DNA from 2 places in the Pseudomonas sp. H3_A02 genome. Region 1 is predicted to be linked to the other one. Evidence: predicted binding sites of a transcription regulator. Region 1 holds the regulator's gene; the other holds the start of a gene.

Region 1 (4,210 bases):
CTGGCCTATTTCGAGCAGATGCAAACCGTGGGCGACACTAAGCCCGTCCAGGGCTACGGGGTGACCATCCAGTACCACGCCTCCCAGGATCGCGTGGTCCTGATCGACCGCGCCAAGGTCGTCGACAAGGACAACAACGTTACCCAGGGCGAGAAAATCGTCTACGACACGGTCAAGAAGCTGGCCAGTGCCGGTCGCGCCACCGGTAGCAAGGTGACCGAGTCGCGTCCGCGCATCGACATGGTGATCCAGCCGAAAAAGAAAACCGACGAGCAGAAGGCCCAGTAATGGCAACTCTGAAAGCTCAGCACTTGGCCAAGAGCTACAAGAGCCGTCAAGTCGTGCGTGATGTCAGCCTGTCCATCGACAGCGGCCAGATCGTTGGTCTGCTCGGTCCTAACGGCGCGGGCAAGACCACTTGCTTCTACATGATCGTCGGCCTGGTCCAGGCCGATCAGGGGCGCGTGTTGATCGACGACCTGGATGTCAGCCACCAGCCGATGCACGGCCGGGCGAAGGCAGGTATCGGCTATTTGCCGCAAGAAGCGTCGATCTTCCGCAAACTGTCGGTAGCCGACAACATCATGGCGATCCTCGAGACCCGCAAGGAACTCGACAAGGCCGGCCGTCGCCAGGAACTGGAAAGCCTGCTGCAGGAATTCCACATCAGCCACATTCGCGACAACCTGGGCATGAGCCTGTCGGGTGGTGAACGGCGTCGTGTGGAAATCGCCCGCGCCCTGGCCACCGCACCGAAGTTCATCCTGCTCGACGAACCGTTCGCCGGCGTGGACCCGATTTCGGTGGGCGACATCAAGCAGATCATCCATCACCTCAAGGCCAAGGGTATCGGTGTGCTGATCACCGACCACAACGTGCGCGAGACCCTGGACATCTGCGAAACCGCCTACATTGTCAATGACGGCCAATTGATCGCCGAAGGTGACTCCGCCGCGATCCTGGCCAATGACCTGGTCAAGGAAGTGTACCTGGGCCATGAGTTCCGCCTGTAAGCACACGTGTCTGGCGAATTGCCCGGGCGTCGTTTAATTTTATTATGGCGACGCTCTAGGCAAACACTTCAGTTTCAGGCATATAATTTGCTTAAGTTTGGCGCTCCGGCGCCCTGTAGTGGATGGCGCATGTGCGCCGGCGAATAAGGTGTTAAGCCCCTGCCATGAAACCATCGCTAGTCTTGAGAATGGGCCAGCAGCTGACGATGACACCGCAGCTGCAACAGGCCATCCGCCTGCTCCAATTGTCGACCCTGGACCTGCAACAGGAAATCCAGGAGGCCCTGGAGTCCAATCCGATGCTCGAACGCCAGGAAGAAGGCGACGACTTCGATAACACAGACCCGCTGGCCGACAACGTCGAGCAGAAGCCCAACACCGAGATCCCGGAACCGTCCTACCAGGAAGCCGCCCCGACGGTGGACAACCTCGAGGATGGCGAATGGAACGAACGCATTCCCAACGAGCTGCCCGTGGACACGGCCTGGGAAGATGTCTACCAGACCAGCGCCAGCAACCTGCCCAGCAGCGATGACGACGAGTGGGACTTCACCACCCGCACCTCTGCCGGTGAGAGCCTGCAAAGCCACCTGTTGTGGCAACTGAACCTGGCGCCGATGTCCGACACCGATCGCCTGATCGCCGTGACGCTGATCGATTGCATCAACAACCAGGGCTACCTGGACGAGACCCTCGAAGAAATCCTCGAAGCCTTCGACCCCGAGCTCGACATCGAGCTGGACGAGATCGAAGCCGTTCTCCATCGCATCCAGCAATTCGAACCGGCCGGCATCGGCGCCCGCAACCTGGGCGAGTGCCTGTTGCTGCAATTGCGCCAGTTATCCGCCAAGACGCCATGGCTGGCCGAAGCCAAGCGACTGGTCACCGATTACATCGACCTGCTGGGCGGTCGCGACTACAGCCAATTGATGCGTCGCATGAAGCTCAAGGAAGATGAACTGCGCCAGGTCATCGAGCTGGTGCAGAGCCTCAACCCCCGCCCCGGCTCGCAGATCGAATCCACCGAGCCTGAGTACGTGGTCCCCGACGTGATCGTGCGCAAGCACAACGATCGCTGGCTGGTGGAGCTCAACCAGGAGTCGGTGCCCAAGCTGCGGGTCAATGCCCAGTACGCCGGTTTCGTCAAGCGCGCCGACACCAGCGCCGATAACACCTTCATGCGCAACCAGTTGCAGGAAGCCCGCTGGTTCATCAAGAGCCTGCAAAGCCGCAACGAAACCCTGATGAAAGTAGCCACCCAGATCGTCGAGCACCAGCGAGGCTTCCTGGAGTACGGCGATGAAGCGATGAAACCATTGGTCCTGCATGACATTGCCGAAGCGGTGGGCATGCACGAATCGACGATTTCCCGGGTGACCACCCAGAAATTCATGCATACCCCCCGGGGCATCTATGAATTGAAATACTTTTTCTCCAGCCATGTCAGCACCTCCGAAGGCGGCGAATGCTCGTCCACGGCCATCCGCGCGATCATCAAAAAACTGGTGGCCGCGGAAAATCAGAAAAAGCCGTTGAGTGACAGCAAGATCGCTGGTTTACTGGAGGCACAAGGCATTCAGGTGGCCCGCCGTACCGTCGCCAAGTACCGCGAATCCCTCGGGATCGCGCCTTCGAGCGAACGCAAGCGGCTGATGTAACAGGCCACGCCACAGCGTTCCAGTGGCAGGCATTTCTGCCTGCCGCTTTATGCACTGGCAACGAAGGAGAAGCTGTATGCAAGTCAACATCAGTGGACACCAACTGGAAGTGACCGAACCCCTGCGCACCTACATCGGCGAAAAACTCGACCGATTGGAGAGGCATTTCGACAAGATCACCAACGTGCAAGTCACGATGAACGTCGAGAAGCTGCTGCAGAAAATCGAAGCCACGCTGCATATCCCCGGCGGAGAAGTGGTTGCCAACGCAGAGCACACAGACATGTATGCCGCGATTGACCTGCTGACCGACAAGCTGGATCGCCAACTCAAAAAGCATAAGGAAAAGACCCAGAGCCTCCTCCAGGGCGCGACCGGTCGTTAACCCCCCCAATCCATGATCCGACTAGAAACCATCCTGACCCCCGGCCGTTCCCAAGTGAACGCGCCGGGCGGCAGTAAAAAGAAAGCCCTCGAACAAATTGCCAACCTGATCCACCGCGAGGTGCCGGATCTGGGAATGCAAGACGTCTTCGAGGCCCTGGTTGCCCGTGAAAAACTCGGTTCCACCGGTTTTGGCAACGGCATCGCCATTCCTCACTGCCGTCTCAAGGGTTGTGCCGCGCCGATCAGCGCGTTGTTGCACCTTGATACCCCCATAGATTTCGACGCCATCGACGGCGCTCCGGTCGACCTGCTGTTTGTATTGCTGGTTCCGGAAGCGGCGACCGATGCGCATCTTGAGCTGCTGCGCCAGATAGCCAGCATGCTGGACCGCAAGGAAGTGCGCGAAAAACTGCGCAGCGCGCCGAGTAACGAAGCTTTGTACCAGGTGGTCCTGGACGAGCAGAACGGTCATTAAACATGCGCATGATCATCGTCAGTGGCCGCTCCGGCTCCGGTAAAAGCACGGCCCTCAACGTGCTTGAGGACAGCGGCTACTATTGCATCGACAACCTGCCCGCCGGCCTGCTGCCGGAACTGGCCGAACGCGCCCTGATCCACACCGAGCTGGCGCAGCCGCTGGTGGCGGTGTCCATCGATGCGCGCAACCTGCCGAGCCACCTGTCGCGTTTTCCTGAACTGCTCGAAGAAGTGCGCAGCCGGCATATCCAGTGCGACGTGCTGTACCTGGATGCCGATGAGGAGACGCTGCTCAAGCGTTTTTCCGAAACCCGTCGGCGTCACCCCCTGAGCAACGCCAACCGCTCCCTGGCCGAAGCCATCGAGGATGAAAGTCAGCTGTTGGGGCCGATCGCCGACCTGGCGGACCTGAAGGTCAACACCACGCACCTGAACCTGTACCAGTTGCGTGACACGATCAAGCTGCGCCTGCTGAACCAACCGGAGCCGGGCACGGCGTTCCTGGTGGAATCGTTCGGCTTCAAGCGTGGCATGCCGGTAGACGCCGACCTGGTGTTCGATGTGCGTTGCCTGCCCAACCCGTATTGGAAACCGGAATTGCGTGAGCAGTCCGGGCTTGATCAACCGGTGATCGACTACCTGGCCGCACAGCCGGATGTCGAGGAAATGTACCAG
Region 2 (4,210 bases), 1.3 Mb from region 1:
CACGCCTTTGAATTGAATCCACACTTGCGCGCCGATATCGGTCACGGTGCCGAAGCCACCCAGGGCGGGCGCTGCGAACACACCGGTCAGGATCGCGCCGAGGATACCGCCGATGCCGTGCACGCCGAAGGCGTCCAGGGAATCGTCATAACCGAGCTTGCGCTTGAGGCTGGTGGCGCAGAAGAAGCACACCACGCCCGCCGCCAGGCCGATGACCAGGGCGCCCATCGGGCCCACGGTGCCGGCAGCCGGGGTGATTGCAACCAGGCCGGCCACCACGCCCGAAGCAATGCCCAGCGCGCTTGGCTTGCCGTGGGTGATCCACTCGGCAAACATCCAGCCCAGCGCCGCCGCAGCGGTCGCGATCTGGGTCACCAGCATCGCCATGCCGGCAGTGCCATTGGCAGCGACAGCGGAACCGGCGTTGAAACCGAACCAGCCGACCCACAGCATGGCCGCACCCATCAGGGTGTAACCCAGGTTATGCGGCGCCATTGGCGTGGTCGGGAAGCCTTTGCGCTTGCCCAGTACCAGGCACGCCACCAGGCCGGCGATACCGGCGTTGATGTGCACCACGGTGCCGCCGGCGAAGTCCAGCACGCCCCAGTCCCACATCAGGCCGCCGTTGCCGGACCAGACCATGTGCGCAATCGGTGCATACACCAGGGTGAACCACACGCCCATGAAGATCAGCATGGCGGAGAACTTCATCCGCTCGGCAAATGCACCGACGATCAGGGCCGGGGTGATGATGGCGAACGTCATCTGGAAGGTGATGAACACCGCTTCAGGGAACAGCGCCGCCGGGCCGGTCAGGCTGGCTGGCGTCACACCCGCCAGGAACGCTTTGCCGAAACCGCCAACGAAGGAATTGAAGTTGACGACACCCTGCTCCATGCCGGTGGTGTCGAACGCGATGCTGTAGCCATATATGACCCACAGAACGCTGATCAGACCGGTAATGGCAAAGCACTGCATCATCACGGAAAGAAGGTTTTTCGAGCGGACCATGCCACCGTAGAACAGTGCCAGGCCGGGAATGGTCATGAACAGTACAAGAATCGTGGCCGTGAGCATCCAGGCGGTGTCGCCGGAGTTCAGGACAGGGGCTGCCGCTTCTTCTGCCATGGCCAGGCCAGGCATTGCGAAGGACAACAGGGCTCCTAGCCCTGCGAATTTACGCAGAGTCATATTGTTTTCTCCTGGGGCGTTGGGTTTGGCGGCTTAGATAGCGTCGGTATCGGTTTCGCCGGTACGGATGCGGATAGCCTGTTCCAGATTGACCACAAAGATCTTCCCGTCACCGATCTTGCCGGTGTTGGCGGCCTTGGTGATTGCCTCGATCACCCGGTCAAGGTCCTTGTCGTCAATAGCGACATCGATCTTCACCTTGGGCAGGAAATCGACCACGTATTCCGCGCCGCGATACAGCTCGGTGTGACCCTTCTGCCGACCGAAGCCTTTGACCTCAGTAACGGTAATGCCCTGCACGCCGATCTCGGACAACGACTCGCGCACGTCGTCCAACTTGAACGGCTTGATGATGGCAGTGACTAGCTTCATGAAACTTTCTCCCGAATTGGTGGACTTGCCCCAGGAAAACAAACCCGACTCAAGTCTAAGCGCAGTGCCTGGCTTTGTAACGCGTCGTCGGCCCAAGTTGCCCGACAGGTGCCAGTTAACCGATCCTGACGAAACTCCCCGTTCCGCCTGCTGCACTGCATTCGTCACAGCGACTGCATCAGTGCATGGGTCATCAGCCTCTAAGCAGAAACCTTGCCATCTGCACCCAAACCCTCTGATTTCAGCCCCTTGGGCACCTGTTCGACGTGTACCGCACCACGAACCGCAGCGATACGCACAACAACAGTGCAGCGCCGCCCGACCCCATGCGCGAAAAGCGTGCATCCCTGGCTCGCCAATTGACTATAGACACTGCGTGGTACACTGCCCGCCATCGTTTCCAGGACACCTGCACATGCTTGCGCCCAAAGACCTTCTCGACGCCCTGAGCGGCCACGCCTCCCGTATTTTGAGTGGCGACACGTCGCTGCCCAAAAGCGAAATCGAAAGCCAGTTCAAGGCCTTGCTGCAAAGCGGCTTCAGCAAGCTGGACTTGGTCAGCCGGGAGGAATTCGACAGCCAGATGGTCGTGCTGGCCCGGACCCGGGCACGGCTCGAAAGCCTGGAGGCCAAGGTCGCCGAGCTGGAAGCACGATTGGCTCCGGTACAGGATTAACCCCCCGGCTCACGTTACAGGCTCTGACAGGTCACTCAAGCATTCGCCGCCCGCTGAGCCTGGTCCGGTGTGAGCGCCAGCGGCAGCTCCAGGCTAAACAGCGCGCCGCGGCCCGGTCCGGCGCTCTGCACGGTCAGGTCGCCGCCCATCTCGTGCGCCGCCAGAATGCAGCTATGCAAACCAAAGCCGTGGCCGCCGACACGCGTGGTGAAGCCGTGCTCGAACACCCGCGCAAGATTGTCCTGGGAAATCCCCTCGCCATTGTCCTCGACCTCGACCCGCACACGCTCATCGTCAACGAGCTCCAGGCGCAGGATGATCTGCGGCGGACGGTTCACGCCTGCGTCCAGCGCCTGCTTGGCGTTGTTGATCAGATTGACCAGGATCTGCAGCACTCGGTGCTTATCCAGTGGCATTTGCGGGATATCGCTGAATTCCTTGATCAGGGTGATGTGGTGGCGGGCCAGAGACACATCGCAAATGCGCACGACATCCTCAAGCAGCTCTCGCAACGAGCCCGGCTCCAGGACGCTGGCATTGCCGGCATAGGATTGCTGGGTGGCGACGATTTCCTTGATGTGGTCGATCCGGCGGGTCAACTGCGCCAATTCGGCGATCATGACCTGCTGCTCGATTGCCAGCGCGTCGGCCAGCTTGTCGAGATAGTCCGGTAGCGCGCGCCCTTTCGGGTCGCTGCTGATGAAGTCGCCGAGGTCATCGGGATGTTCCTTCATCAACTGGACGACCTTCGCCACCCCCGGTCCCTTGGAGGTGTGCACCTTCTCGTAGAGGACTTGGGCTGACACGTTGACGCTATTGAGCACATTGCCCACGTTGTGCAATACATTGGTGGCGATCTCCGCCATGCCGGCCCGGCGCGCAGTAGTCACCAGCTCGGCCTGCGCCTCGCGCAACTCGTCGTTGACCTTGGCCAATTGCCGCGGGCTGGGAATCTTCAGGGCCGCCGGCACCAGCCGGACCAGCAGGATGGCGGTAATCACCGAGGCAATCGCGGTGATCACCTTGACCAATGCCGACAACCAGTAATAAGGCTGCCAAATGGTCAGGATTTCCATCACGTGGCTGGTCCCGCAGGCCAGGATAAACACGCCGAAGGCCGCCAGCATCCAATCGAACGGCACATCCTTGCGCTTGTGGATAAAGTACAGAAGGGTGAAGGGGATGGTGACGTAGGACAGGGTGATCAAGCCATCGGCGATCACATTGGTCCACAGCAGATCCGGACGCCACATATAGCAATGTCCGTGGGGCATGAAGCGCTTGTCGGTTAACAAAGCCAGCAGATCGTTCATGGCCACTTCCTCCCTGTGCCGTTGATACCGCCAAGTGCCGACTGGGCAAAATCGAGTCTAGCAGAGGGCCGGTCCCGGACAATTTGCCCGCCGACGGAGCTTTTTGTAGAGCCCCCGTGATAGTGAAGAAAGCGGAAAGGTCCACAACCTGAAGACACTGTCAGCAGAATGCCAAGGGAGTTGCACAGGGTAAGCGCGGAATGCCTTAACGCTCCGCGCTCTTCACATTGGCTACCGTGAACCTTTATGGCCTGTCCAGTTTCACCGCAGACTCAGCCATCCAGTAGCTCTCCCGCCAGAACTTGTAGTCTGCAAACTCTCCATGTTTTTGTGGCCACTTACCGTGATTATCGATGGGGAAGCGAGTTAAGTGCACCCTATTGCGCAGCGGTCTGTAACATGCCACGTCATCAACAACCTGGGCATTCGGGAAAACATCTTCAGCCAACCGCGTCATATTCCACCAAGACCCAGCCGTTCGATCCTTGAATGAATTGACTTCGCCAAACGTATAGTCAATCCAGTTCAAGAGACTCCCGCGCGGCATGAAGTCATGAAAGAAATTTTCACCAATTTCTCTGTATGGGTCCAAGCTCAAATTCCAGAAGTCCACTTCAGGCCTTGTTACCAACCAAGGCACAACAACGTTCTCGACTTC

The links. Region 1 encodes sigma-54, which starts transcription at its own class of promoters, with help from an activator protein. Its sites were predicted from a motif close to ANTGGCATNNANNTTGCTNT; they were not measured.
Region 2: the regulator sigma-54 is predicted to act here: its motif matches at 1,765-1,784, upstream of glnK (P-II family nitrogen regulator).

Annotation. Positions count from the first base shown of each region.
Region 1 is NZ_CP162807.1:128,959-133,168, forward strand. Features, by position in the region: gene lptA (lipopolysaccharide transport periplasmic protein LptA) at 1-288, shown strand, start outside; gene lptB (LPS export ABC transporter ATP-binding protein) at 288-1,013, shown strand; gene AB4N80_RS00605 (RNA polymerase factor sigma-54) at 1,178-2,671, shown strand; gene hpf (ribosome hibernation-promoting factor, HPF/YfiA family) at 2,748-3,056, shown strand; gene ptsN (PTS IIA-like nitrogen regulatory protein PtsN) at 3,069-3,533, shown strand; gene rapZ (RNase adapter RapZ) at 3,536-4,210, shown strand, end outside.
Region 2 is NZ_CP162807.1:1,468,925-1,473,134, reverse strand. Features, by position in the region: gene AB4N80_RS06220 (ammonium transporter) at 1-1,191, opposite strand, end outside; gene glnK (P-II family nitrogen regulator) at 1,225-1,563, opposite strand; gene AB4N80_RS06210 (accessory factor UbiK family protein) at 1,979-2,239, shown strand; gene AB4N80_RS06205 (sensor histidine kinase) at 2,275-3,552, opposite strand; gene AB4N80_RS06200 (hypothetical protein) at 3,797-4,210, opposite strand, start outside.